Undibacterium parvum: one gene and its partner. The protein of the gene in region 1 interacts with the protein of each later gene in a pairwise test. Links are inferred from orthologs where the notes say so. Each region holds a gene or a part of one and is shown on either strand. Other genes may lie near its edges. The genes, in order: odhB and lpdA.

Region 1 (15,018 bases):
GCCAGCATCTCGGAAGTTTCACGCGCGTCCTTGTCTCTGCGCTCACTATTGCGCGCCAATTCTGCGATGCGCGCATCAACCCGCGCCCGTTCACGTGCCTCGTGTCTGGCCGACAGCGATGCCGCAGCGCGCTCTGCCGCCCACTGCTGAGCAACTTGCGTCTCCTGCACCAGACTTACTGCCGCCGCTTTCGCCTTACCGGCACCCTCACTCTCAACACGCAACTTCTCAAGCACCAGATTTTTGTTTTTTTGTTCAAACAACAAGCGTTGATCCGCCTGCTCTGTCGCTTTGCTTTCCAGTCTTATGCGTTCATTAAATTCTGAAGTTTCTCTAGTTTCCGCCGCTATCCGCGCCTCGCTCACCGCGCCAGACTGACGTTCCGCTTCAAGACGAGTACGACTACTGAGTATCGCTGCTTGCTCCAACTCCAGATTTTTTTGCGCCAGATTAGCCGCATCAACTTCTGTTTGAGCACGTTCCTGCGCCAGGCTTCTGGCACGCGCTTCCGCTTGCAGTCGGTTTTCTGAGGCCACGGTGGCTCGCGCCTCAGCCTCGACTCGCGCGATGGCCTCGCGGATTCCTTTCACATCAATCCGGGAATGTGTTTCTAAATGCGGGTCCGAGAATGAAGCATCGTCGTCCGCATCGAGACGACCATCCATGGAATAGGCTCCCATAGACAATCTATTTAACAATGTTTGGTTTGCATCCATTTCCTACCCCCGATTGATGGCGACTCTAGCGAACAGTACAAATATCTGGCTAGACTCTCATAAACTAAATTATCGATGATAGGCAAACAAAGCATCTTTGGATAAGAAGAGGAAAACGGCCTTATATCTTTGCTATGAAGTGTAAAAAGCCGCGTACAGCAAGACAATCGCAAGATTTCGTGCTAACAAAGCGCCTGCCCAGCACATAAAGTGCCCAGCAACGCAAGGGCTTTGCACCATTTTCACAGTGGGCAACGTAAAATACGGCACGCATCTTTCATTTGTATTTAATTTGCATTTAATCACGTTTTTTGGAGAATTATCTTGTCAGAGCCTGTTATCGAAATCAGACATCCCCTCATGCAGCACAAGCTCACGCTAATGCGTAGCAAAGAGACGACTACCGACAATTTCCGCCGCCTGTTGCGGGAAATCAGCCAGATGCTGGCGTATGAAGTGACACGCGATTTACCTTTAGAAAACATACAGATAGAAACGCCGGTAGCGACTATTGACGCGCCGGCGATTAGCGGGAAAAAACTCTGCGTGATTTCTATTTTACGGGCCGGCAATGGGATACTCGATGGCATGCTCGATCTGCTGCCAAACGCGCGCGTTGGACATATCGGGCTATACCGTGATCCCGAAACTTTAGAACCAGTTGAGTATTATTTTAAAGTACCGGAAGATATCGCTGATCGCCTGGTCATCGTGGTCGACCCTATGCTCGCTACCGGCAACTCTGCTGCTGCTGCAATATCTCGCCTCAAATTACGCGGTGCGGTCAGCATAAAATTTGTTTGTCTACTGGCCGCGCCCGAAGGTATCAAGGTCATGCAAGCGGCTCATCCCGATGTCTCTATCCTGACGGCATCGATAGACCAATGCCTGAACGAGCATGGCTATATTGTCCCAGGCCTGGGCGATGCGGGCGACCGTCTATTTGGTACCAAATAAATTTTTACGTACTTTTAACATGAATAAACCAGAGCTGTTGCAAATGAAATCGAAGTTACCAGAAGTTGGGACTACCGTTTTTTCAGTGATGTCAGCGCTGGCGGCAGAGACCGGCGCCGTCAATTTAGGTCAGGGCTTCCCTGATTTTAATTGCGATCCGCTACTCATCGATGCCGTCACGCTGGCGATGCAAGAGGGCCATAATCAATACCCGCCTATGGCTGGTGTGCCCGCATTACGCAGCGCCATCTCGACCAAAATACAACAGCTCTACGGCCATCTTTACGATGCCGATCATGAGATCACCGTCACCGCCGGTGCGACCCAGGCGATCATGAGCATTTTGCTGGCCTGCGTCCATCCTGGCGATGAAGTGATTGTGATTGAACCGGCTTACGACAGTTATGTTCCGGCGATCAAACTGGCAGGTGGTGTGCCGGTGTTTGTCTCGATGCAGTTAGGAGCGAACGGCTACAGCATAGACTGGGATCAACTGGCCGCGGCAATCAGCCCCAAGACCCGGCTATTGCTGCTCAACTCGCCGCATAATCCCACTGGTTTTGTGTTGCAGGAAAGTGATATTGCGGCGCTCACTCGCATCGTTCAACATACCCAACTGCTGATCGCCTCAGACGAGGTGTATGAACATATGGTGTTTGATGGGCAGCGCCATGAATCGCTGGCACGCTATCCGGAGTTGGCGGCACGCTCCTACATCATTTCCAGCTTTGGTAAGACTTACCATGTCACAGGATGGAAAGTTGGCTTTGTGGCGGCACCGCGCGCACTGATGACAGAATTTCGTAAAGTTCATCAATTCAATGTCTTTACCGTCAATACGCCCATGCAATTGGGACTGGCACGCTACATGGCTGCGCCTCAGCCTTACCTGGAATTGGCAGATTTTTATCAAAAAAAACGTGATAAGTTTCGTGCCGGTTTAGAAAATTCGCGCTTTAAACTACTGCCGACTCATGGCACGTATTTTCAATGCGTCGATTATTCGGCAATCTCGCAAAAATCAGAAAGTGAGTTCGCACAGTGGCTCACGCGCGAGATCGGTGTGGCGGCGATTCCTGTTTCTGCTTTCTATCATCAAGGCCATGAAAGCGGCATAGTCAGATTTTGCTTTGCGAAACAAGATGCCACTTTAGAAAACGCATTGCAACGCTTACAGGCGATTTAAGTAAGATACTCAGAGGGGGTATTATGAGCATGCGCACAGCGGATATGCGCGAATACCCTCATTTTTAGGCATACTCCCTTAGGACTTACGCAAAACCGCCCCAGCGTCGTGGTCTCCGTCTTGCCATACTAAAGTACTGTCTTCGACGGTACGCCTAGCTGGAACAATTTTGCGTAAGTCCTATCCCTAATAATAAGGATTTACAGGGTATTTATTGAGCTACAGGGGTATTTTTTATTTGCAAATCAGCATCAATTTGATCGATATGCTCTTTGCGTTGAAATGCCTTGGCTTCTACCGAGATACGTTGAAGTACTGCAAACAGTTTGCGACGCAGTAACTTGCTATCATTAATGCAGGAAGTGACAAAAAACTTATCATAGCAATCATTTTCCGCTTGCAAGTACCAGAGGCGCAATTGCTCTTGCCCAATCTCAGACTCATTGAGCGCAAGCTCAGCCTGCACTCCGGTTTGTATGCTGGTGGTGGCAAAGCGCACATCCAATTCGGCTATTTTCTTTTGCAAGACGGCAAGCTCAATTTTATCCTCTTGCGCCTGCAGACTCTGGCAAATAAATCCTGTGCTTAGCGCTAGCAACACCAGTACCGTGTTCACGCCATGCCATTGGTAAGTCTTGTTCATTCGTATCCTTGGGTTTTATGCTTTACTGCAGCGCTAGTCCAACATTATAGGTTTAGTTCGGTTCTATGCTTAGCCGCGAGCTAGACAATACCCGCACTTAGGTCGCGTTGATCGGCATCCATGTATTCACGTGACTGCATTTCTATGATCCGTGACACGGTGCGATGAAATTCATTCGACAAAGTACCTGCGGTATATAGTTCTTCAGGAGTCACTTCGGCTGACATGATTAATTTTACTTTATTATCATAAAATACATCAATCAACCACGTGAAACGGCGCGCCTCAGAAGACATCGCTGCCGACATGGCTGGTATAGAAGACAGTATGACCGTATGAAAACGACTGGCGATTTCGAGGTAGTCGTTTTGCGAACGTGGACCGCCGCATAGAGTGGCGAAATCAAACCAAATCACACTACCGGCACGACGCAAAGCTTTCAGTTCGCGCCCTTCAATATTCACATGCCCGTCTTCATCACTGGTTTCTGCGATACGCACAAAGGCCTCACGTAGGCTTTGATCGGTGGCAGCGCACAGCGGCGTCAGATAAGCCTGCACCTGTTCCAAAGCACGCTTACGATAGTCATTGCCCGAATCGACATTGATCACATCTAATTTTGTCTTGAGCAAGGCAATTGTTGGCAGCATCCGGTCTCTATGCAAACCATCCGGATACAGGGTATCGGGCTGATAATTCGAAGTCATGACAAACGACACACCATTTTCGAATAGAGCATTCAACAAATTATATAAAAGCATGGCATCTGCCACGTCAGAAACATGAAATTCATCAAAACAGATCAAACGGTATTTCTTGGCGATGCGGCGCGCCACTTCATCGAGAGGATCAGCCACGCCTTTTAATTCATCCAACTGACGATGCACCGCCCGCATAAATTCGTGAAAGTGCAGCCTGCCCTTGCGCACCACAGGCACCACAGAATAAAAACTATCCATCAAGAAGGATTTGCCGCGCCCGACCCCACCCCACATGTACACGCCGCGCGGCACATCCGGCCGCGTGATGATACGAGTGAATTTATTCGAGCGTTTGGATTTATACAGTACCCACTCATCGTAGGCTTGCTGAAGACGCGCCACTGCAAACTGTTGCGCCGCATCGGCTTGAAAGCCGCGCGTGGTCAATGCATCATGGTAAAACTCGGTGACATTCATGTGCACTAAGAAAAAAGGATAACAAGTTAAACAAAAGCCGCTGATGATTTCTCACCAGCGGCACAGAACCGAAAATTTCTAATTTTTTAGAAATTCAAAGAACGCTTATCGACCGCCAAGGCAGCTTCTTTAGTCGCTTCCGACAAGGAAGGATGCGCATGACAGATGCGTGCGATATCTTCGGCAGAAGCGCGGAACTCCATCGCAACCACCGCTTCAGAGATCAGTTCGGAAGCCATAGGGCCAACGATATGCACACCCAAAATCTCATCGGTAGTAGCGTCAGCCAAAAACTTTACCATGCCCGATGTGTCACCCAAAGCACGGGCGCGACCATTGGCCATAAATGGGAAAGTACCCGCTTTATAGGCTACGCCATCGGCCTTCAGTTGTTGCTCAGTACGACCAACCCAGGCAATTTCAGGTGAAGTGTAAATCACCCAAGGGATAGTATTGAAGTTAACATGACCGTGCTGACCGGCGATACGCTCAGCCACTGCAACGCCCTCTTCTTCTGCCTTATGCGCCAACATAGGGCCACGAACCACGTCACCCACCGCCCACACATTGGTCAAATTAGTTTTGCAATCAGCATCCACCGCGATAAAGCCACGCTCATCAAGTTGCAAGCCCACCGCTTCGGCATTGAGGCCGTTGGTGTTAGGCGTGCGGCCAATGGAGATAATGAGTTTATCAAATACGGCTTTTTGTGCAGCGCCTTTGTCATCGGTATAGTTGACAGTAACGTCTTTTTTACCTTTGACGATGTCGCCGATTTTAACGCCCAAATTAATCGACAAGCCTTGTTTGACGAAAAGTTTGTTCGCTTCTTTGGCGATCTGCTCATCGACTGCACCGAGGAAAGTCGGCAAAGCTTCCAGTACGGTGACTTCCGCACCGCAGCGACGCCATACGCTACCCATCTCCAGACCGATGACACCGGCCCCAATCACACCCAAGCGCTTAGGCACGGCAGCGATAGTCAGTGCGCCATCATTGGAGAGTATTAAGTCTTCATCAAACTCAGCACCTGGCAAAGGACGCGCATTTGATCCAGTCGCAATCACGATATGTTTGCCAGAGATATTTTCTTCGGCCTTACCCGCTACTTTGATGCTGTAAAGACCGTCGACAGCCTGCACAAAGGAAGCGAGACCATGGAAAAAAGTGACTTTATTCTTTTTAAACAGGTAGACGATACCGTCATTATTCTGTTTAACGATGGTGTTTTTACGCGCCAGCATCTGGGCGACATCGAGCTCCAGCCCCTTGACCTTGATACCGTGGTCAGCAAAGGCGTGACCAGCATGCTCAAAGTGTTCGGATGATTGCAGCAATGCCTTAGACGGTATGCAACCGACGTTAGTACAGGTGCCACCCAATGCCGGGCCACCTTTATCATTACTCCAGGCGTCCACGCAAGCGACTGAAAAGCCTAATTGCGCTGCGCGAATAGCAGCAATATAGCCGCCTGGACCGCCGCCGATCACGACGACATCAAATTGTTTACTCATGGATATTCCCAACTTAATCTGGTTTTAATACATCTCTTACCGACAGCACCTGTTACTTATTTTTAGTCTTCTTCTGGAACAAAAATCCAAGCAAGAATATAGGCAACTAAGCCAAACCCAAAATAGAAACTGAAAGTGACGAACAACAAACGCCAGACCCAAGATTCCAGGCCCGTCAATTTACCGAGCCCGCCACAAATCCCGCCCAGCCACTGATCATTTTTCGATCGGCGGAAACGATTCAACTGATTCAGCGAATTGTCTCCATCAACAAAATTTGGAGCGGCCGACGATGGAGCATCCTGCAAGAGTTTGGTCTTGGCTTGCGCGAATTCTGCATCAGTCAGGGCGCCTGACTGATGCAATTCATGCAGACGTTTGATTTCGTCAGCGAGATTCATAGTGTATGGATTTTATAAATCTAACAAAAGACGGGCTGGATCTTCCAGCGCTTCCTTCATCGCTACCAGACCCAAGACAGCTTCGCGACCATCAATGATACGGTGATCGTAAGACATCGCCAGATAGTTCATAGGACGCACCACGATTTGGCCATTCTCAACAACCGCGCGGTCTTTGGTTGCATGCACACCCAAGATCGCTGACTGAGGAGGATTGATAATTGGCGTCGACAACATAGAACCGAAAGTACCACCATTGGAAATGGAGAAAGTACCTCCGGTCAAATCATCTAAAGTCAATTTACCATCTTTTGCCTTGGCACCGAATTCACCGATTTTCTTCTCGATATCGGCGATCGACATTTGATCCGCATTACGCAGAATAGGCACTACCAAACCACGTGGTGAACCGACCGCGATACCAATGTCAAAATAACCGTGGTAGACAATATCATTACCATCAACAGAAGCATTGATCACTGGATATTTCTTAAGTGCAGCTACCGCAGCTTTCACAAAGAAGGACATAAAGCCAAGCTTAACGCCATGCTCTTTTTCAAATTTATCTTTGTACTTGTTACGCAAATCGATTACTGGCTGCATATTGACTTCATTGAAGGTCGTCAAAATCGCGTTAGTCGATTGTGATTGCACCAGGCGCTCTGCAATACGTGCACGCAGACGGCTCATAGGCACGCGCTCTTCTGGACGATCACCCAATTTTGGTGCTGCAGGCGCCGCAACTTGTTGCAGAGCTGGCTTAGCAGCAACCACTGCCACCGGCGCTACTACAGGCACTGCAGCTTTAGCAGAAACAGCGGCTAAAGCGTCGCCCTTAGTAACACGACCATCTTTGCCCGAACCATCAACAGCGCTCGCTGCCAGATTATTTTCAGCCAAAATTTTAGCGGCCGCTGGCATTGCAACACCAGCAGAAGATTTTGCACCGGTATCAACGGCGGCAGCTGCAGTTGCTGCAGGCACTGCCGAGACTTGAATCGGGCTCACTTTTGCAGACGCATCGGTATCCAACATTGCGATCACTTCACCCGCGACGACCAAACTGCCATCGCCCTTGATGATTTGGGTAATCACGCCATCTACCGGCGCTGGCAATTCCATAACGACTTTATCAGTCTCTACATCGACCAGATTTTCATCGCGAGTCACAGCCTCGCCAATTTTTTTATGCCAGGTCAGCAAGGTCGCTTCTGCGACGGATTCAGATAACTGGGGTACTTTTACTTCGATAATTGCCATGTTTTTTCTCCGTTTCGGATTCTATTGGGCGCAGCAGCTTCTACCGCGCCGCATGTCTTTACTTGGTCAGGATATAACCCTTGAGCTTGGAAAAAGCGGTATCCAGTAATGCTTTTTGCTGCGCATAGTGCTTGTCGTAATAACCGACAGCAGGAGACGCACTTGCTGGACGACCTGCATAGGCAAGCTTCTGTCCATCTTCCAAACTTTCAAAGATGTTGTGCTGAATCTGGAACCAAGGTCCCTGATTTTGCGGTTCATCTTGAGTCCAGACCAATTCCGACAACTCAGGGAATTTCTTCAATTCAGCCGCAAAACTCTTATGTGGGAACGGATACAGCTGTTCAACACGAATGATCGCGACATCTGTCAAACCACGCTCTTTACGCGCATTCACCAGATCAAAATAAACCTTACCTGAACAGGCGATAACGCGCTTAACCTTCTTGGCATCGATTTTCTCGTCGACTTCACCGATCACGGTATGAAAACTACCTTTGGCCAATTCCGACAAAGCAGAGCCTGCATCTTTATTCCTGAGCAGAGACTTCGGTGTCATGATTACCAGAGGCTTACGGAACATCCGTATCATCTGACGACGCAATAGATGGAAAATCTGCGCAGCGGTAGTCGGCTGAACAACTTGCATATTATTGTCAGCACACAATTGCAGGAAGCGCTCAGGGCGGGCTGAGGAATGCTCAGGACCTTGGCCTTCATAACCGTGCGGCAACATCATGACCAACCCAGATGCACGGCCCCACTTCACTTCGCCAGAGCTAATGAATTGATCGATGACGACCTGTGCACCATTGGCGAAATCGCCGAATTGCGCTTCCCAGATCGTCAAAGTATTTGGTTCTGCTGTGGAATAACCGTATTCAAACGCCAGTACTGCCTCTTCCGATAAAACAGAGTCAATCACTGTAAATGGTGCTTGCTTCTCTGAAATATTTTGCAGAGGAATATAAGTACCGGCATCCCAACGCTCGCGTTTCTGATCATGTAACACAGCATGACGATGTACGAAAGTACCGCGTCCAGCATCTTGCCCAGTCAAACGGATAGCGTAGCCAGAAGAAACCAGAGACGCATAGGCCAGATGTTCGCCCATACCCCAATCAAGATTCATCTCGCCGCGTCCCATAGTTGCGCGGTCACCCAAGACTTTTTCGACCAGGCTATGCGGTTTAAAACCTTCTGGCACCACTGTAATACGCTGGGCCAGACGCTTTAACTCTGTCATTGGCACAGCAGTATCAGCAGCATCGGTCCACTTACGATTCAGGAAAGGAATCCAGTCAACCGCATATTTATTTTTAAAGTTCGAAATAACTGGGTCGCGGGTATGTTTACCTGCATCCATTGCATCACGGAAGGCTTTCACCATCTGATCGCCAGAATCCGCTGCAATTGTGCCCTGAGCCGACAATCTGTCAGCGTACAGTTTGCGAGTACCTGGATGTTGACCAATTTTCTTGTACATCAAAGGCTGAGTCAAAGCAGGTGTATCTTGCTCGTTATGCCCCAACTTACGATAACAGATGATATCAACCACCACGTCTTTTTTGAATTCCATGCGGTAATCCAAGGCGATTTGCGTCGCCAGAACTACAGCCTCAGGATCATCACCATTGACATGCAATACTGGTGCTTCAATCATCTTAACGACGTCGGAGCAATACAGAGTGGAACGTGAATCGCGCGGATCAGATGTGGTGAAACCGATTTGATTATTGATCACGATATGCATAGTACCGCCAGTACCGTAACCACGCGTCTGCGCCAGATTCAAGGTTTCCATGACCACACCCTGACCTGCAAAAGCAGCGTCACCATGTACCAGAATAGGCAAGACTTGCGAACCGTCTTTATCACCACGACGCTCCATACGCGCCTTGACAGAACCCTCAACGACAGGATTCACGATTTCAAGATGCGATGGATTAAATGCCAGTGACAAATGTACTGGACCGCCTGGAGTAGATACGTCAGAGGAAAAACCCTGGTGATATTTAACGTCACCGGAAGGTAAATCGTCGCCATGCTTGCCTTCAAATTCAGCAAACAGATCCTGCGGCATTTTGCCTAGTGTATTAACCAACACATTCAGACGGCCGCGATGCGCCATACCGATAACGATTTCCTCTACACCGCGCTCACCCGCGCGTTGTATGGTTTCGTCCATGGAAGCGATAAAACTTTCGCTGCCCTCAAGAGAGAAACGCTTTTGTCCCACGTAGCGGGTATGCAGATAACGTTCCAGTCCTTCCGCAGCTGTCAGACGATCAAGTATATGTTTTTTCTTGTCGGCAGTAAAACTTGGAGTCGAGCGTATCGATTCCAATTTCTCTTGCAACCAGCGTTTTTCCGTAGGATCGCTGATGTACATGAATTCAGCACCGATAGAACGGCAATAGGTATCGCGCAAGGAGTTCAATAAATCGCGCAGTGAGCACGTCTCAGCACCAAAATAGGTATTACTGATATTGAACTGTATATCCATATCTGAATCGGTAAAGCCATAGAAACTCGGCTCCAACTCAGGGATACTCGGACGCTCCTGGCGTTGCAAAGGATCCAGGTTTGCCCATTGGCTGCCCAAAAAACGATACGCAGCAATCAATTGCTGAGCGGCCACGCGTTTGCGTCCCATATCAGCATCAGTTGTAGCGAGCACGGTCCGTATCGGGCCTTGCTTTGCACGTTCGGCGAAAGAAGCAATCACAGGAGCATGCGCAACGTCTGGACGGGCGGAACCGTCAACAGCCGGGACATGTTGCATTGCATCGAAATAGGCGCGCCAATTATCAGGCACAGACCCAGGATTATTCAGATACGCCTCATATAGTTCTTCTACGTACGGCGCATTGCCGCCGAACAGATACGAGTTAGCGTTTAATTGTTGCATCATCTTGCTCACCTTTCTTCGCGTTTTGCGAGATTAGCGGGTTAATCTAACCTTCCGCGACACGGCCTGACCGGTTAGCGGATTGCACATCAAGTTGTGGGGAAGGGCTGATTTGAAAATCATTGCAGTTTTGCTTCACTTGTTATTTTTCAGAAAAATGACCAATTGAAGCAAAAATGAAAATACATCCAAAAATTTCACTTTCGAGCCGAAGCATAGCATCTTTATTCAATAAAAAAAAGGCGAGTCACGAAGACTCGCCTTTTTTGCACACTTTTCTAAAAACGCTTAGCGCTTCTCTATCGGTTGCACGTCGCGTGTTTGAGAACCCACAAACAACTGACGTGGACGGCCGATTTTTTGCTCAGGATCAGAAATCATTTCCTTCCACTGAGCGATCCAACCTACGGTACGCGCCAGAGCGAAGATTCCGGTAAACAAGGAAGTTGGAATACCCAGCGCGCGCTGTACGATGCCCGAATAGAAGTCAACGTTTGGGTAAAGTTTGCGAGAAACGAAGTATTCGTCTTCCAGTGCAATTTTCTCCAACGCCATCGCCAATTTAAACAAAGGATCGTCTTGTAAACCGAGCTCCTGCAAGACTTCGTAGCAAGTTTCACGCATCAATTTTGCGCGAGGATCGTAGTTTTTATACACACGATGACCAAAACCCATCAACTTCACGCCAGAATTTTTATCTTTAACCTGTCTGATGAATTCCGGGATGTGATCGACACTGCCGATCTCTTCCAACATACTCAAGGCAGCCTCATTTGCACCACCATGCGCAGGACCCCACAGGCAAGCGATACCCGCAGCGATACAAGCAAAAGGATTGGCACCTGAGGAACCAGCCAGACGAACAGTCGAGGTCGATGCATTTTGCTCGTGATCAGCATGCAAGATCAAAATACGATCAAGAGCGCGCACCAAAACCTCATTGGTTTTATACGGAGCACACGGTGTCGAGAACATCATATGCATAAAGTTAGCACTATACGACAAGTCGTTGCGAGGATAAACAAAAGGCTGACCGATAGAATATTTGTACGCCATCGCCACTAATGTAGGCATTTTCGCGATCAAGCGGATTGCAGAAACTTCGCGGTGGTGCGGATCGTTAATATCCAGAGAATCATGATAAAACGACGCCAGGGCACCAACAGTACCAACCAATACCGACATAGGATGCGCATCACGACGGAAGCCGCGGAAGAAAAATTGCATTTGCTCATGGACCATGGTGTGATTGGTCACTGTTGCAACAAATTTTTCTTTTTCTACTGCATTTGGCAATTCACCATTGAGTAACAAATAGCAAGTTTCCAGGAAGTCGCCGCCATTTACAGCCAACTGTTCGATAGGGTAACCGCGATACAACAATTCGCCCTTATCACCGTCGATGTAGGTAATCGAGGAATTACATGCTGCCGTCGACATAAAACCTGGATCATAGGTAAACATGCCAGTGGTCGCATACAACTTGCGGATATCGATGACATCAGGACCAACTGTCCCTTTGTAAATTGGCATTTCCAATGATGGTGAACCATCGGAAAAAGATAAGGTTGCTTTTATTTCAGAGTTGGTCATGGCTCTTCCTTCGATGTAGAGGTGAGTCGTTAATTAAAAAAACACAAAAAAATTATTGAGCTTAGGCTTGTTGCAATCGAACTAAAAGTGCGCGGACATGAGGAAAATCAACTTCTGCCTCCGGCTGTTTTTTTGCCATCAACAAGTCCATCAAGGTGTTATCTGACAACTCCATCAATCGACTAAAGGCATCGACCTCATCATCAGACATAGCTTCCTCGTGAGCATCTAAGAAGCGCGTCAAAATCAAGTCATTTTCGAGCAAACCACGGCGCGCACGCCAACGCAGTCGAGCACGCTTGGCTGGGTCACTCTGATGGGATTGCATAACATTTTCCGACATAGACGCAGGCATAGATACAGACATAAGCACTTTCAATCAATACTTCTTATTTCAGGCAATTCTCGGCGCAATCAAAAATCACGCTCAGGCGCGAGCTTAAAAACCGCTTGAAATAAGGGCGGCATCCACAGGAAGCCGCTCTTTTTACCACTGAAAAAATCTAAAGATCAGGCTTAGACTGCACGTCTAACCATCAACTCTTTAATCTTGCCAATAGCGCGCGTTGGATTCAAGCCTTTAGGGCAAACGTCCACGCAATTCATAATCGTATGGCAACGGAACAAACGATAAGGATCTTCCAGATTATCCAAGCGCTCACCAGTAGCCTGATCACGTGAATCAGCAATAAAGCGATATGCCTGCAATAATCCAGCAGGACCTACGAATTTATCCGGATTCCACCAGAATGAAGGACAGGAGGTCGAACAACATGCACATAAGATGCATTCATACAGACCATCTAACTCCTCGCGTTCAGTCGGCGACTGCAGACGTTCTTTTTCCGGAGGAATAGTGTCATTCATCAAGTAAGGCTTGATCGAATTGTATTGCTTGAAAAACTGAGTCATGTCGACGATCAGATCGCGTATGACTGGCAAACCTGGCAAGGGGCGCAAAATGATAGGCTCGGTAAGCTCATTCAAGTTGGTAGTGCAAGCCAGGCCATTTTTGCCGTTAATATTCATCGCATCGGAACCGCAAACACCTTCACGGCATGAGCGACGCAGGGCTAGAGAATCATCCACATCTGCCTTGATGCGTTGCAGCGCATCCAGCAACATCTTGTCAGTATCTTGCAATTCAACTGTCAGATCTTGCATGTAAGGCTTAGCATCCTTGTCTGGATCGTAGCGATAGATTTGAAATTTTAATGTGCGTGCCATTGTGTATCTCTTTAAAAAGTACGAGCTTTAGGCTTGAAGGTTTCAACTGTCAGCGGCTTGGTAACGACCGGCTTATAATCTAGGCGATTTCCTTCTGAATACCAAAGCGTGTGTTTCATCCAGTTTTCATCATCACGTTTTTCGTAATCGCGATGAGCGTGCGCACCACGAGACTCTTTACGTGCATTCGCCGATGTGATGGTGGCTTTTGCGGTTTCTATCAGATTATCCAACTCCAAGGCTTCAACACGGGCAGTATTAAAGACTTTAGATTTATCTTTAAAGGAAACATGCTTACGACGCTCATCAAGCACCATGATTTCTTTGTAGCCAGCCTGCAATAAATCATCGGTACGGAACACACCACAGTATTTTTGCATGGTGCTACGAATGTCATTCGCAACATCTTGAACGCGCTCAGAACCTGTACTAGTTTCCAACTTAGCCAAACGTGACAATGCCAGATCAGCCGCATCTGCTGGAAGATCTTTATTGCTGCGCTCTTTAAGCTTACTTGCAACCACGTGGTTACCAGCGGCGCGACCAAACACCAACAGATCGAGCAAGGAATTAGTACCTAAACGATTCGCACCGTGCACGGATACGCAGGCGCACTCACCAATCGCATACAGGCCATTAACGACTTCACTCGCGCCATTTTTAGGAGCGACGACTTGACCATGAATATTCGTAGGGATACCACCCATCTGATAGTGGATAGTTGGCACTACAGGAATTGGTTCTTTAGTCGCGTCGACATTGGCGAACTTATGACCAATTTCCAAAATAGAAGGCAAACGCTTTTGAATTGTATCCGCACCAATATGACGAAGATCGAGCATCACATGGTCTTTGTTCGGACCACAACCGCGACCTTCTTTGATTTCTTGATCCATAGAACGAGAAACGAAATCGCGCGGAGCCAAATCTTTCAGTGTCGGCGCATAGCGCTCCATGAAGCGCTCACCTTGACTATTGACCAAGATACCGCCCTCACCGCGCACACCTTCGGTAATCAATACACCTGCGCCAGCCACGCCAGTAGGGTGAAATTGCCAGAATTCCATATCTTGCAAAGGCAGGCCGGCACGTGCAGCCATACCCATGCCATCACCGGTATTAATAAAGGCATTGGTAGAGGCAGCAAAAATACGTCCAGCACCACCAGTCGCGAAAATTGTGGTTTTCGCTTCCAACATCATCACCTGGCCGGTCTCCATCTCCAGAGCAACCACGCCTAGTACATCACCATCAGCGTCGCGAATCAAATCGATCGCCATCCACTCCACATAGAAATGGGTACGAGCACGCACATTGCGTTGATATAAGGTATGCAATAAAGCATGCCCAGTACGATCGGCTGCTGCGCAAGCGCGCTGAACCGGTTTCTCGCCAAAATTAGCAGTATGACCACCAAACGGACGTTGATAAA
Region 2 (15,000 bases), 4.0 Mb from region 1 along the record:
TCGTGCCCGCTTAAGACTGCGCAGCTCACTGAACTTGCATGGCATTTGTCGTCTGGCCTGATGCCGCTAACATTTGCTGCTTATTTTCGAACATGCGCTACGGCGCAATTGCCGCAACCATTGCGCCTTCGGTCACTAATTAAATACGAGGTCTTCCTTTTTCAGGTTCCCAGCCCTGCATTCTCACGCTCAAGTGCCAACGCCAATAAACATAATAAAAAATTAATTTAATCGAATACTCTCATGATTCTTGCACTTAAAATACTTTAGGTATATATTAAAGTCAATAATCTTCAATTTTAAAGATAGTGAGTATTGATTATGAAAACATCTAAATCCCAGCAAGAACAAACCCGGCGCCAGATTATTCGCACTGCAGTCGATCTGATGACCGAGCATGGTTATGACGCAAGCAGCATGAAACAGATCGCGCGGGCAGCAGGAATTGGCGATGCCACGATCTATAAATACTTTCCGACCAAAGAGAAGTTAATGCTCGGTTATTACGAATTGTGTATTGAAATCGTACTGGAGCAAACTTTAGAAACGCCGGGCTTTGATGAGTTTGGCTTGCAGGAGCGTTTGCAACGCCTGGTGGATGCCTTGCTTGAATTGTTATTGGCAGACCGTGAGTTTGTCGCAATTACGCGCAGCGTAGTCGGCAAATCGCCCTTACTGATGATGCGTGACAATATGCCAGGACAGCAAGCCTTAAAAGCGCAAGTAGTGGCGTTTATCGATGCGGCTGAGCTGAGTGGCGAGATCGCGGTGTGTGATTTTAAAAATATGCTGGGCGGCCTGTTTGCCGATTACCTGTTTGCAGTGATAGCGTATTGGCTGAAAGATGAATCAGAAGAATTTTCTGATACCACGCAACTGGTCGATTTAACCTTGGCGATCCTGGTCCTGGCATTGAAAAGTGGTGTCGTGAATAAGCTCTCTGAGCTGGCCGGATTCTTGTTACGCAACCAGTTGTCACGTCTGATGCAAAATGGTTCCGGTATTTTGGATATGTTGAAACTGGCCAAACGTGGCCTCGGAAAATAATCATGAGCAAGGCACCCGCCACCAGTAAATTAAAACGCAGCGCCATTAGCGGTCTGGCGCTGGCGCACGCTGGCATTACGCATATCGGGCATAGGGCACGCCAACTCACGCGTGATGATAGCGACAAGGACGCGGCCAGAGATCAGCACGAAGCTGAACTTGGGCGCATTTTATTTCGCGCACTGAATCAACTCAAAGGCACTGCGCTTAAAGTATCGCAATTGCTAAGTATGGAAGCCGATTTTTTACCTGCCGGCATACGACGCGAATTAGCCAAAGGCTGCTACCAAGTCACGCCACTCAATCGCGCACTAGTTCACAAAGTATTTAGCCGTGAATTTGGTCTCGCACCAGAGCAGATGTTCGCCCAGTTTGAGCCACATTCGTTTGCCGCCGCCAGCCTCGGGCAAGTGCATAGAGCCAGCTTGGCCGATGGTAGCAAAGTCGCGGTTAAAGTGCAGTACCCTGGGATTGCCTCATCAATAGGCAGCGATATCCGCATGCTGCAAGGGCTCTTGCAAACCCTGGCGATGGGTACCGACCTGATGCCACGCAAAGAGCTGATCGATCGCATGATGCATGAGATTGAACACAAGCTGACGGAAGAACTAGATTATGAACATGAGGCAGAACAGTTGCGCTGGTTTGGCGCGCACGTCTCGCTACCAGGCATCGTCATCCCGCAAGCGCTGGGCGAGCAATCGAGCCGCCGCGTGTTAACGATGCAGCATTTGGAAGGCTTGCACCTAGAGCCGTGGTTAGCTACCAATCCAACTCAAACGCAGCGCGACCATTTCGGCCAACTGCTTTACGACTGGTTCTGGCACAGCGTGCGCCAACTTGGTCGCTTACACGCCGATCCACATCCGGGTAACTTTTTGTTTATGCCTGATGGGCAATTAGGCGTACTCGATTTTGGCTGTACCAAAACAATCTCGCAGGATTTTTGCGAAGCCATGGCGCAGGCCTGGACAGCGCTGTTCGATACGCCTTCAGAAGACAACTATGCACAGGTTCGTGCAGCGTATATCGCTATCGGTGTCATTTCGCCAGAATTGAGCTTGGCCGATTTTATTGAAACCTTGATACCAGCAATTACGCCTCTCATCAACTGGCAATTGGAGCCGTTTAGAAGTCAGCATTTTGATTTCAGCAATAAATCCGCTTATCCATCGCCTGAACGCAGTAACAGCAAAACCATGATGAACATCGCCGCAGGTTTTCATGAAGACTTGCCGTATTTTGATCGCGCATTCTTGGGCCTTATGCACATGCTAAAAAAAATAGCTGCGACGGTTGTGACGGGCAACCCATGGACAAAACAAATTTCAAATCAAGAAAAATAAGGAGCACTACTTTGCCGTTCTCCGCGTCTCAGCGGTGAGGGGTTTTGACTTTCTTCATAGTCGGCTGAACAGTAACGTTGATTGTGAAAATCTCTCCTTCATTCAAATACAAGGAAAAAAATGAACTCACAAGTGAGCGCCACGGAAGTACCTGTCTCTAGCGAAATTGCGCGTAGTTTGAGCGGGGCAGATTTTCATGATTGTTACCAGTTTCCGATAAATACGAACACGCCATCGGCGCTGGAACTGTATTTAATGATCATTAGAAAAACCCCCGCATGGGTCAACCGTTTAATGTCCATACGCAATCGCGTCGTTACTTTGTTTGGACTTAAAAATCTAGGGCTTTTGAATGAGTTTAAAGAAAAGCCAGTCAGCGCCTACCGAGTCGGCGACCGCATTGGTATCTTCTCTTTACAATATTTATCAGAGAACGAAATCATCTTGGGTGATTCAGACAAACATCTGAACGTCAAGATATCGGTTTTCAAACAGAGTAAGGGCGAGCAGCATTGCGTCGCCCTGACTACCGTGGTGCACACTCACAATGTACTAGGCCGCGTGTATATGTTTTTTGTTGCACCGGCGCATAAAATTATTGCGCCAGCGGTGCTAACGAAAGGATTATTGTCAGCTTGAAGCTTACCGAAAGCGAGAGCAGAACCGAAAGTCGCTCAGGCAAATTTAAGGCTTAGGCAAATCGACTTTTGTAGGGTGCGCCCTACGCAGCTTAGCTTATCTGTGTAAGTCACAAATTAAATGACATCAAAGAAAATCCTATGCGAAAGCAAAATTGCTGGTACTTAAGTGCAGCATTGCTGTGCTTGTTCATGATAGGCATGCAAATCTTCGTGGGCAGCCCGCAATTGAATGCCCCGATTCAACAGAGCTCCCTGCCTCCTGGCATTCGTGCGATTGCCGAAGTCGCCTGGCGTTCTGTGACCACAGCCTACGGATTGATGATTGTAGCGCTAGCCTATCTATTCATGAATCCGAACAACCGCGCACTCGCCAAGTACATCATTGCCCAACTCCTTGCCTTGTCTATCTTGTTTCTAACTTACAGTATCTCGCGATTTGGCAATGTCACAAGCATGTATCTATGGCCTGTTTTCCTAGTCATAGCATTGACTGTTGGCATGGGCTTGCGTACACGACAAAGCAGTGTTCTATCGCGTTAAAAGCTTTACCAAACTGGTTTAGCAACACATTAAACTCAGTAAGCCGTCGGCCGATAGCGCCAAGTGCGAGATCAGCGCGCTAGTGGCGGTCGGGCGTGCCCCTTACGGTGCGGCGTTAAGCCCAGATGGCAAGCAACTGTACTCAGGCAATCTGGCCGACAATACCGTCTCAGTGATCGATGTCGCCAGCCTCAAAGTAGTCGCCACCATCGCCGGCTTCAAGCAACCGCGTCAAGCCATCGTGTTCACCCGCGACGGCAAGCTAGCCTATGTACTCAACGAAGACCTGAGCATCTCCAAGGTCGACCGCAGCAACCAGCAAATCGTGCAGCAGCTCGCCGCAAAATCCTAACATGGCATAGGCCCAAGGCACATATCCCATGCGGTTCACAGGCCGGCATGCTTGGAGAAGCGCATGGAATATGCGCAGTGGGCTAGTCGGTTTTGAGATCGCTTACGGCATGATAGTTGGAGCGCGCTACGTCTTGCGCTTTGAGTTGGAACCTGGACCAGATCAACGCAAGGCCTGACCCTGGCAGCCTTGACCCTGGCAGCCTCATGCATGTATCTGACCCGGAAAGATATCCGGACCAGGGACATTGTTTTTTACAGAGGTGTTAAGGCTGGCTCAATCAGTAGCCTCGATCAGGCAGCCTTGTCTTCAGGCTTGGATTCACTGACGATGCGCTCATGTTCTGCTGCCCAGGCAGCATCAATGGCATCGACTTTGACAAAAGCCGGACGGCTGCAAACACGTTCAATATAATTCATGACGACAGGTGACTCAGGCACCAGCTTGAAGATGGTACCCACGCGCAAGGCATTGCCCCAGAGTACATCTGCTGCAGTGAATTGCTCACCCAGTAAATATGGTCCCTTTTCCAGTTGCGCCTTGATGATGCCCAGCATGGTGTCAAAATCACCGTAAGGGCACATCGAAGGCATCACTGGCGGATGTTGCGCAAACTTGTCTACCAGTGCAGGCTCATAGCATGCCGCATAGTAGGCCATCCAGCGCAGATAAGGACCGCGCAACTGGCTATCCAGTGCAGGTGTCAGTCCTGCCTGCGGGAACAGGTCAGCCAGATACAAGAATACCGCTACTTGCTCGGTAATGAGCTGGCCACGATGCTCAATTGCAGGTACTTTACCCATGGGGTTGATGGACAGATATTCGCTTTGCCTTTGTTCGCCAGTTTTCATGTTCAAGACATGCAATTGATAAGGTGCGCTCAATTCTTCCAGCATAATCAAAGCTCCTGTAGCGCGTGTTTGTGGAGCGTAGAACAGGGTGATGTTGTCTGTATTTTTCATGGTAAGACCTTTCTTTTTCATTGCGGTGGCGGGATTGCCGGGCCGTTGATGTAAGAATATGCTTTCATACCTGACATCTTTTGTCAGGATTGGTTAATATTTGCTACTATTTTAAGATTTGTACAAAAATAAGGCTTTGCCCATGTATGCGTGCCAGTCGTCTGATTAACATCCTTGCCATCCTGCAGGCGCGCGGTTTTGCTACTGCGCCTGAGTTGGCAGAAGAATGTGCTGTCAATTTGCGTACCATTTATCGCGATATCGACGCCATGAGCGAAGCGGGCATTCCTATTTATAGCGAGCGCGGGTCTGGTGGTGGTTATCGTTTGCTGGATGGCTACCGCACGCAGTTGAATGGCTTGTCCGCCAAGGAGGCAGAAACCTTGTTCATGAGCGGCCTGGCAGGTGCGGCAAGCGACATGGGGCTGGGATCTGTCATGATGGCGGCGCAAAACAAATTGCTGTCTGCCATGCCAGCTTCCCTGCGTGAAGGTGCACTGGAAATGCGTTCCCGCTTTCACCTTGATGCACCCAGCTGGTTTTCCCAGTCGGAACAGCCGCAATACCTGCCTCTGGTGGCTGATGCCGTATGGGAACATAAGCGGATACAGATACGCTACCAGAGCTGGAAAGGCATACGGGAGCGCACGGTGGAGCCTTTGGGCATGGTCATGAAAGCTGGTTCCTGGTATCTGGTCGCTCAAGTCGATGAGCTTCCGCGCACCTACAGAATTTCGCGCATACAGGAAATTTCTGTACTGGATGAGCGTTTCCAGAGGCCAGGCCCATTTGACCTGGCAGCCTACTGGCGCAAATCGACAGAAAAACTGGAGCGCGACATGCACAGCAATATGGCAACACTGCGCCTCTCACCTATTGGTGTGAAATGGCGGGAGCACTTTTTGTCACCGTATGCGTTTTCAGAAATGCAGTTGTCCACTGAAACTGATGCAGAAGGCTGGTGCATAGCCACCATGCCTGTCGGATCTCTGATGATGGCTTGTGCCGATATCTTACGCTTTGGGAACGAAGCAGAAGTGCTGGAGCCGCCAGAGCTGCGCCAAAAAGTCATGGAAGCCATCACCAGTATGAAATCTATCTATAAGACGTAAGTCTTCCGCGTGGCGTCAAAACAAGTAAAGTATTGGTAAATGCTTGCAAGTACTGGGCAGGTCTTGCGTTGACGCATTCTATTCTAATGCAACTCAGTAAGGCGTAATGGGCTTCATCTATTACGCCGTATAAAATCTCAAACAGGCAGCGCCACTGCGCATATTCCATGCGCTTCTTCAAGCACATAGGCGGGCGAGCCGCATGGGATATGCGCGTTGGCGGCATGCGGTTTTGGATTGCTGTGGCCTGGTCGTGTTTGAGATGCAGGGTGCTGTGTGCTGGACTCAGGTCTTGCATCACCCAGTTCATTTGTTTAACCGTTACACACTTTGACTAGTTCGAGATCGATTACGGTGTTTTTTCTCCTCATCCCCACGATTGACGCCAGCTGCCGCCAAACCAATTAGACGGCGAAACGTTGGGCATTCCATGTGGCTAGTCGCTTTGCAAACGGCGGCGTGTTGTAGTCCATCACGCATTGCGGTTAATTTTTGGATGGTGCGATCGAGTTCCCTGGCTTTGTCTAACAAGAGTTGTCGATCAATTTGCGGGGTGCCTTCTGCGCCTAGCATCGGAGAAATTTCAGCCAAGGAAAAACCGGCTGCACGCCCTAAGGCGATGAGCGCCAATCGTTCCAAGATGTTGTTGCCAAAAAGTCGCCGCAGCCCGTGTCGGCCGACCGAACAAATAAGCCCTTTTTCTTCATAAAAACGCAGTGTGGAGGCGGGTAAGCCCGAGCGTTGCGCCACTTCAGCAATATCCATTTAAATAGTCCTTGACCTCAAGTTAACTTGAACTCGTAGGATAGCAGCCTATTTCAATCAAAGAGACTGCCGGAGAGAAAAATGAACGATTTATTGAATGTGGTGTTGATTGGCATTGGAGCGACAGCGGTGATGGATTTATGGAGCCTCATGCGCCAAGCACTGCTCCGCATCCCAATGCCAAACTATGGTTTGCTCGGCCGATGGATTGCGCATATGCCCCGTGGCCGTTTTCGCCATAACAGCATAAAAGATTCCGCAGCTGTACGCGGCGAAGCTATTTTAGGATGGCTGACCCATTATCTGGTGGGCATCACATTCGCTGCCATGCTCGTTGCGATTTGGGGAATGGCTTGGATTGGGCTGCCGACGATTGCCCCCGCCCTGGCCGTCGGCGTAGGAAGCGTGACTGCGCCCTTCTTTTTAATGCAACCGGGGATGGGCGCAGGTATTGCGGCCTCACGCACGCCTCATCCTGCGTCGGCGCGCTTACAGAGTTTGATCACGCACATCGTTTTTGGCTGCGGACTCTATATCGCTGCTCGAATCATAGTGCTGATAGCCTGAATATGAAGCTCAAACCAAATCATCGCCATTTTTCATTGACTACCAAGCCCTCAGGAAAATTCAATGTATATCCCCGCTCGTTTCTCCCCTATCCTATTTAACGCGGTAAGGCGCAATTGCAGGGAGCAATTGGCTTCATCTATTGAACTGTTTGGAATCGCATAAGCATGCCTGCCACTGCGCATATTCCATGCGCTTCTTCAAGCACATCGGCCTGCAGCCCGCATGGAATATGCGCAGTGGGCTTGCCTGTTTTGAGATTGCTTACAATGGGATAGATGGAGCACGCTACGTCTTACCGAGTTACAAGCTTGAATTCAATTGCGTTGCTAACTCTTTTAGTTTTTTGAAGGTAAAACCATGAGGTCAGAGACTGGCTCTAGAACGATTTCAGGGAAGCGTTCTGCGATGGCCTCGGTCATCTGGCGCTCAGCTTCAGGATCTACAGATTCGAGAGCGAATGCCTGTTTCCTGGCGTCTGCACTCGGCCACTGTGCATAGCTGTACCACAAACCATCGGGACCGCGGTGCAGACGAGAGCCAAGCGAGCCACGCTCAGAAAGCAGCAACTCTGAAACGCGTGTCCATGCCCTCACAAATGATACTTCGGCGTCTTCGTGCAGACGCCACCGATACAAAACGGCAAACCCTGGACCTTTTGAACTCATGCGCGCACTCTCTTGGATAGTCATCGAATTTTTTCGCAGCGTGCAGTTTACCATCGAGTTTGCTGCGCATTGCTCATGCTGCTCGTCGAGTGCTCCTTGCTTCACAACGCTGTTGCAACGCAAGACCTGACCTTGGCAGCTCGTTTAATGGTATCCAAAATGCAATAAATATTTCCAAAGCCAGTCCACTACCGGGTTTCAAAAATTTTTTATTAAAGTATCATGCGTAGCCCGTCACGGTGGCGCACATTTCTAGTTAGTCCGTTCTCATATTTTGGAGTTCTAATGCTATCCATCATCGAAATCACAATATCTACCTTTGTTACGAACTCAATGCTTCGCGGACTCGCAGAACGAGCAAAGAACGGTAGATCAAGAATGTTTATTGCAAAAATCAGCGAATGTGACGTTGGTTTTCTTTGCTACGACAACTGGAGCGATCAGTCGTTAGGATTCATTTACGAATTATTTGTACTTCCGGAGTACCGAGGACGAGGCATCGGTAGCAAATTGCTTTCATACTCTGAGGAACTTGCGAAGAGCCTTCACTGCGAATCGATTAGGCTAGAGCCCCGCCCTTTTGATCGCACGATAGATTCAAGCTGGCTTATTTCGTGGTACATCGGGAAAGGATATATGTCAATGCCAAATGACCCAGCAAAGATGGAGAAATTACTTGTTACTAAAGAGGCCTAACCATTTAATCAACCTGACAGCTCAAAGCTACGCTTTGGGTTCCTTCCATGCCTCGGGCATTCCGGCTGCAAGTTATTTCCAACGTTAGGCCTCTCGAAGCTTTATTCACAACACTCGCACAAGAAAGAGATAGTCATGTTTGGTTTTTTTAAAAAAAAGAGGACACCTCTCGATGCTGTGTTCGATACTTTAGATAAACAGAGTGTCAAGGCAATAGGAAGCGTTGCGACGGTTCTGGATATGCAACTACTCCTTTGTCGAAATCGGCCAAACTATACGGCTGAGCTTCAAAGCAAATTTGTGCGAGGCTATCTATTCGGCTTCTTTGACGCAGCTCTACAAAGACTTGGCTCTCCGTGTAAATCTGAGGAAGATGCAATTCTTAGAATCATTGCAGGTCACTCAATCGTTTTTCACGATCAAAACATTGATACCATTCAATACGTGAAAGATAGTGTCAACCTACAAGATGATCCGACATACAAGGCCGCTCATCAGAAGGGAGTTGATGAACTATTTCGGTGTTTCGGAACTGAAGAGAGAAAGCCTGTGGGTCTGATTAAATATTTCATGGAGCTTGAGTGAAAAGCCAAATCGACTGCATAGCAGGTGGGTCTACTACCTCCGCGCACCAACGCGGTAAGGCGTAATCGTAGGGCAATGGAATGGACTCCTCCCCCTACGGCATCAACTGTGCCAAACTGATGAGTCATAAAACTAGTCAGTTCACAGAGGAGAAGTCCAAATGAATATTAGTCGAATTGGTATCGATCTGGCAAAACAAGTTTTTCAATTGCATGGCGTTGATCGATTTGAGAAAGTGGTGATGCGCAAGCAGTTACGTCGTGCGCAAATGCATGAATTTTTCAAAGAATTACCACCTTGTTTAATCGGTATGGAGGCATGTGGTTCCTCGCACTATTGGGCAAGAGAATTAAGCAAGTACGGTCATCAGATCAAGCTTATCGCCGCACAATTCGTCAAGCCCTACGTAAAGAGTGGCAAGAACGATGCCAATGATGCCGAGGCAATTTGTGAGGCAGTTAGTCGTCCGTCAATGCGATTTGTTGCGGTCAAAAATACTGACCAGCAAGTGACTCAAGCAGAACATCGAATTCGCAGTCGCCTAATTCGAGCAAGAACTGCGTTAAGCAATGAAATACGCGGATTGCTTGGTGAGTTTGGTATCGTTATTGGCTTGGGCATTTCTCAGGTTCGTCAAGCCTTACCCATACTGCTGGAACAAACTGATGGACAACTTAATGAGCGCTTCCGCCAATTATTAAGTGAATTGGCAGAAGAATTGAGGCAAGTTGATGACAAAATTAAAGCACATGATCGACGTATTGAAGCGACAGTCAAATCCGATGAGCGAATTCAAAGACTCATGGAAATAGAAGGTGTTGGCCCAATCACCGCCAGCGCTTTGGTTGCGGCAGTAGGCGACGCTACACAATTTACCAATGGCAGAGACATGGCAGCCTGGTTAGGTCTGGTTCCGCGCCAACATTCAAGTGGTGGCAAAGAACGTTTAGGTCACATTAGTAAGCGTGGCGAAACCTATCTCAGAACCTTGCTCATTCATGGTGCACGAGCGGCATTAAATGCCTGCACCAATAAACAAGACCGACGAAGTCGATGGGCACAAGGATTGATGGCAAGGCGAAATCGAAACATTGCGACAGTTGCCTTGGCCAATAAAAACGCCCGCATTGCCTGGGCGGTATTAAGTCGAAAAGAAACCTATAGAAGTGCGGGAATTTAGTGCGAAACGTTGAGACAAAATTGAAGTAGTGACGAGTAACAACCAGCAGTAATTGCGATTTTTGAAGTGATGGCAAACAGGTTAAACCGGCGCTTGAATCACCAGCCTATTGAATAGGCCCTCTATCTTGAAAAAGATAAGGTCGCTAGGGCGTTCTGGAGCAAGCGCGCAGATTCCATTATGGCTCGGGTGCGACGGCACCCAAATAGAAGCCGGATATACGCGAGCAGTTACACCTATTGTCTAAACAAAAAACTTGCAAGATTGGAGGAGTCCATATACGCAATGGGCTTCATCTATTGAGCCATATGAAATCTCATATGCATCCCTGCCACGGCGCATATTCCATGCGCTTCTTCAAGCACATAGGCCTGTAGCCCGCATGGAATATGCGTGTTGGCGGCATGCTGTTTTTGGTTTGCTGTGGCTTGGTCTTGTTTGTATTTCTGTCGTTGTTGTGCGATTGCTGGCCGGTGGTAGACCGGCGGCTACTCCCTTTTCTTGCTTCGCCAAGAAACGGAAGCAAAAGAAGGCGACGCAAAGTCGCTGCCCTGCGGGTACCCGCCTGTGCAGGTCAAAAAATGGGAAATGAAGCAAACTCGCCTGCGGCTCAGACAGCTTCATTTCTAATCCATTTTCTGCCATGCACAAGCGGCAGCGCCACATGCGAACGGCGAAAGTCAACACATCCGTGGTGCGGCGGCCGTCTCTTTGCACAAGCAATGCGCAAGCACATCGCGCTACGGCAATTCGGTGCTGCTGTTGACTTGACTTTTGACTCGGCTTTTGATTTGGGTTTTGACTTGGGTTTTGACCTGGCTTTGGACTTGGCTTTTGACCTGGGGTTTGACTCTGCTTTTGACTCGAATTCGCATGTGGCGCTGCCAATTGTGCGGGGCGGAAAATGGATCAGAAGTGAAGCTGTTTGAGCGTAGCGAGTTTGCTTCATTTCCCATTTTACGACCTGCATAATTGGGTATCCCGCAGGGACAGCGACTTTGCGGCGCCTTTTTTGGCATACCTTTTTTGGCGAAGCAAAAAAGGTATGTAGTTGCCGGTCTACCACCGGCCTGCAATCGCACAACAACGACAGAAGAACAGCAAGCCAGCGCGCATATCCCATGCGCCTCACAGCCCAACATGCTTGAAGAAGCGTATGGAATATGGGCAGTGGCGTTACCTGTTTTGAGATTCAATACGGCGTAATAGATGAGTCATCACGCTTTACCGAGTTGACTTCATATATTAGGCGTAACGTCTCAGTGGCGAATTCGCGCCTTGACCAGGATGTTAGCCAACGGGGCCTGCCCACGCATTGACTTCTCCGGTAGTGACAACGGTGAACGCTTGGCCGAATGAGTAGCCACGCAGGAATTTCTTTTTGAATGGAAGGTAGAGCGCTACAACCAGCCCCCGCTTATGCTCGAAAAGTACTTTGATTGCTTCCGTGGATGGCTGGCCTTGCGGCGTGACCGTGACATTTTCGGCGACACCAATAGCGACCAAATCTCCTTCCCTTACTTGAGCGCGAAGCCCCTCGTGCAGGAGAGGCAAAACCTCTGTGGACTTTGACCTGCCGTTTGGATCGGGTGAAGCGGCAACAAGCCCAACTTTTCCGCTCGCATCGAGCACTGCACCATGCGGAAGAAAATTGCCTCGCTCTTTGAGGCATTTTTCTGAAAATTCAAACAACGGATTGGCAACGACGGCGATGTCATCTTTTAGTTCTGCATATAATTCATCAGTGGACATGATTTGAGTTGCCTACTTGTTTTAATTTTCATTTTACAATACTAACCGAATATGTTAAAAAAGACAATTTTCTTGAATGCATTGAAACCCGCGTGGATATTGACTAAATTTTGTTGTACTGATTATTTAGCCTGTCGAACCAAGCCGGCAAATACATCACGTCAGATAAACCCCGATTATTAGACAATTTTCAAAACAGGCGACGCCACTGCGCATATTCCATGCGCTTCTCCAAGCACACTGCCCTGCAGCCCGCATGGAATATGCGTGTTGGGCTAGGCACTATTTCTATTTGTGTTGAATAAAAAAGCCCGCTGGCAATTGCTTGCACGCGGGCTTTTTAGGCTTTGGCAGCTTAGATCTAAAGTTTAGATTCAAGCTACCAAACGCTGATTTACTTCTTACGCATAGGCGGTAAATCGGTGCAGACGCCTTTGTAGACTTCTGCTGCCATGCCTATCGATTCACCCAGAGTTGGATGCGGATGGATGGTTTTGCCGATATCGACCGCGTCTGCGCCCATCTCGATTGCCAGCGCGATCTCACCTATCATGTCGCCGGCGTGGGTGCCGACCATGGCGCCGCCGACGATGCGTTTGGTTTCCGCATCGAACAGCAATTTGGTGAAGCCTTCGTCACGGCCGTTTGCCACTGCGCGGCCTGAGGCTGCCCATGGGAAATGCCCTTTTTCTAGCTTAATGCCCTTGGCTTTGGCTTCGTCTTCGGTGATCCCTACCCATGCCACTTCAGGATCGGTGTAAGCCACCGATGGGATGACCTTGGCGTCGAAAAAGGCTTTCTCGCCAAACGCTGCTTCGGCTGCGACATGCGCTTCATGTACGGCCTTGTGCGCCAGCATAGGTTGGCCGACCAAGTCACCGATGGCGAAGATATGCGGCACGTTGGTACGCATCTGCTTATCGACGTTGATGAACCCGCGATCCGTCACTGCCACGCCAGCCTGGTCGGCGGCGATCTTCTTGCCGTTAGGGCTGCGGCCTACCGCAACCAATACCAGATCGTACAGCTGTGGAGCTGGTGCTGCAGCGCCCGCTTCTGCCGCTTCAAACGTCACCTTGATGCCTTCAGGCAGCGCTTCTACGGCTACGGTTTTGGTCTTCAACATGATATTGTCGAAGCGTTTTTCGTTGAACTTTTGCCAGACCTTGACCATGTCGCGGTCTGCGCCTTGCATCAGGCCGTCCATCATCTCAACCACGTCGATGCGCGCACCTAAGGTCGAATACACGGTCGCCATTTCCAGGCCGATGATGCCGCCGCCTATGACCAGCATGCGTTTAGGGATCTGACGCAATTCCAGCGCACCGGTGCTATCGACGATACGCGGATCAACTGGTACAAATGGCAGGTTCACCACCGCAGAGCCGGCAGCGATAATCGCCTGCTTGAACTGTATGGTTTTTTGCGTGCCATCGGCCGCAGTAACGGTGATGTGGTGCGGGCTGACGAACTGGCCGACACCCTGTACCACATTGACCTTACGCGCCTTGGCCATGCCGGACAAGCCTGTGGTCATTTTTTTGATGACGCCTTCTTTGTAGCCGCGCAAAGCATCAATATCGATTGCCGGTGCGGCAAACGTCACGCCATGCTTGGCCATAGAAGCGGTTTCATCGATCACGGCAGCCACGTGCAGCAAAGCTTTGGACGGAATACAACCGACATTGAGACAGACGCCGCCGAGTGTCGAATATTTCTCGACCAGCACGGTATTCATGCCCAGATCCGCCGAGCGGAAAGCCGCCGAATAGCCGCCCGGACCTGCGCCCAACACCATCATGTCGCATTCAACATCGACTTGACCGGCATAGCTGGAAGCGGCTGGTGCAGCCGTAAGCACTGCTGCCGGTGCTGCTACTGCAGTTGGTGTTACTGCGGCTGTAGCGGGGGCTGGAGCTGGGGCTGCTGCAGCGGGTGCCGCTACTGGCGCAGCATCGGCGCTTGCCGTCACTACTGCCAGCAAAGAACCTTCGGCGATCTTGTCACCAATCTTAACCTTCAGTTCGGTGATGACACCGGCGTGGCTGGAAGGGATCTCCATGCTGGCCTTGTCTGACTCTACCGTCACCAGTGATTGATCGACCTTGACGGTGTCGCCCACTTTGACCAGTAATTCTATGACTTCAACTTCTTTAAAATCGCCGATGTCCGGTACTTTAATTTCTATCGTGCTCATTATTAGTCTCCGCTTACAGTAAGGTTTTACGCAGATCGGACAAGACATCGCCCAGATACGCAGAGAACTTGGCCGCCATCGCGCCGTCTATCACGCGGTGATCGTAGGACAGCGACATAGGCAGAATCAGGCGCGGCACGAATTGCTTGCCATCCCAAACTGGCTTCATGGAAGACTTGGAGAGACCCAGAATCGCCACTTCAGGCGCATTGATGATAGGCGTAAATGCCGTACCGCCGATGCCGCCGAGCGAAGAAATCGTGAAAGTCGCGCCCTGCATGTCAGCAGGCTTGAGCTTGCCGTCTCTTGCCTGCGCCGACAACTCGCCCATCTCTAGCGCGATTTGCGACAGGGTTTTCTGGTCAGCGTTTTTAATCACCGGCACCATCAAGCCATTTGGCGTATCGGCGGCAAAGCCGATGTTGTAGTAAGACTTCAGGATCAGGTTTTCACCGGTGGCGTCTAGCGAAGCATTGAAGGCCTTGAATTTCTTCAGTGCCGCAACGCTAGCCTTGATCACAAAGGCCAGCATGGTCAACTTAACGCCAGACTTGACCAAAGCATCATTGGACGATTTACGGAATTCTTCC

Evidence for each region.
Region 2: the proteins of odhB (region 1) and lpdA interact in binary tests that used the Escherichia coli proteins (3 or more experiments, as listed by UniProt). The link is inferred for Undibacterium parvum from one-to-one orthologs.

Annotation. Positions count from the first base shown.
Region 1 is NZ_CP034464.1:4,236,406-4,251,423, reverse strand. The notes cover bases 5,732-8,606. They hold odhB (2-oxoglutarate dehydrogenase complex dihydrolipoyllysine-residue succinyltransferase), read right to left. Parts: upstream 7,856-8,606; coding sequence 6,608-7,855; downstream 5,732-6,607. Other genes in these bases: EJN92_RS18540 (2-oxoglutarate dehydrogenase E1 component), read right to left, coding at 7,914-8,606; EJN92_RS18550 (PspC domain-containing protein), read right to left, coding at 6,257-6,595; lpdA (dihydrolipoyl dehydrogenase), read right to left, coding at 5,732-6,194. In the rest of the region: EJN92_RS18580 (hypothetical protein), read right to left, coding at 1-680; upp (uracil phosphoribosyltransferase), read left to right, coding at 1,077-1,673; EJN92_RS18570 (pyridoxal phosphate-dependent aminotransferase), read left to right, coding at 1,693-2,859; EJN92_RS18565 (hypothetical protein), read right to left, coding at 3,071-3,502; cell division protein ZapE, read right to left, coding at 3,583-4,680; more of lpdA, read right to left, coding at 4,767-5,731; more of EJN92_RS18540, read right to left, coding at 8,607-10,769; gltA (citrate synthase), read right to left, coding at 11,055-12,359; EJN92_RS18530 (FAD assembly factor SdhE), read right to left, coding at 12,421-12,726; EJN92_RS18525 (succinate dehydrogenase iron-sulfur subunit), read right to left, coding at 12,876-13,586; sdhA (succinate dehydrogenase flavoprotein subunit), read right to left, coding at 13,598-15,018. UniProt on the Escherichia coli protein: E2 component of the 2-oxoglutarate dehydrogenase (OGDH) complex which catalyzes the second step in the conversion of 2-oxoglutarate to succinyl-CoA and CO(2).
Region 2 is NZ_CP034464.1:220,239-235,238, forward strand. The notes cover bases 12,010-14,866. They hold lpdA (dihydrolipoyl dehydrogenase), read right to left. Parts: upstream 14,411-14,866; coding sequence 12,608-14,410; downstream 12,010-12,607. Other genes in these bases: EJN92_RS01030 (hypothetical protein), read right to left, coding at 12,010-12,213; aceF (dihydrolipoyllysine-residue acetyltransferase), read right to left, coding at 14,424-14,866. Outside these bases: EJN92_RS00955 (sigma-70 family RNA polymerase sigma factor), read left to right, coding at 1-61; EJN92_RS00960 (TetR/AcrR family transcriptional regulator), read left to right, coding at 322-1,047; EJN92_RS00965 (ABC1 kinase family protein), read left to right, coding at 1,050-2,393; EJN92_RS00970 (DUF2867 domain-containing protein), read left to right, coding at 2,514-3,032; EJN92_RS00975 (hypothetical protein), read left to right, coding at 3,173-3,574; EJN92_RS00980 (YncE family protein), read left to right, coding at 3,657-3,926; EJN92_RS21370 (hypothetical protein), read left to right, coding at 3,955-4,104; EJN92_RS00985 (glutathione S-transferase family protein), read right to left, coding at 4,220-4,888; EJN92_RS00990 (helix-turn-helix transcriptional regulator), read left to right, coding at 5,035-6,000; EJN92_RS00995 (helix-turn-helix domain-containing protein), read right to left, coding at 6,322-6,765; EJN92_RS01000 (DUF2938 domain-containing protein), read left to right, coding at 6,847-7,332; EJN92_RS01005 (antibiotic biosynthesis monooxygenase family protein), read right to left, coding at 7,671-8,000; EJN92_RS01010 (GNAT family N-acetyltransferase), read left to right, coding at 8,286-8,696; EJN92_RS01015 (hypothetical protein), read left to right, coding at 8,832-9,281; EJN92_RS01020 (IS110 family RNA-guided transposase), read left to right, coding at 9,442-10,461; EJN92_RS01025 (hypothetical protein), read left to right, coding at 11,184-11,390; and 2 more genes. UniProt on the Escherichia coli protein: Lipoamide dehydrogenase is a component of the glycine cleavage system as well as of the alpha-ketoacid dehydrogenase complexes.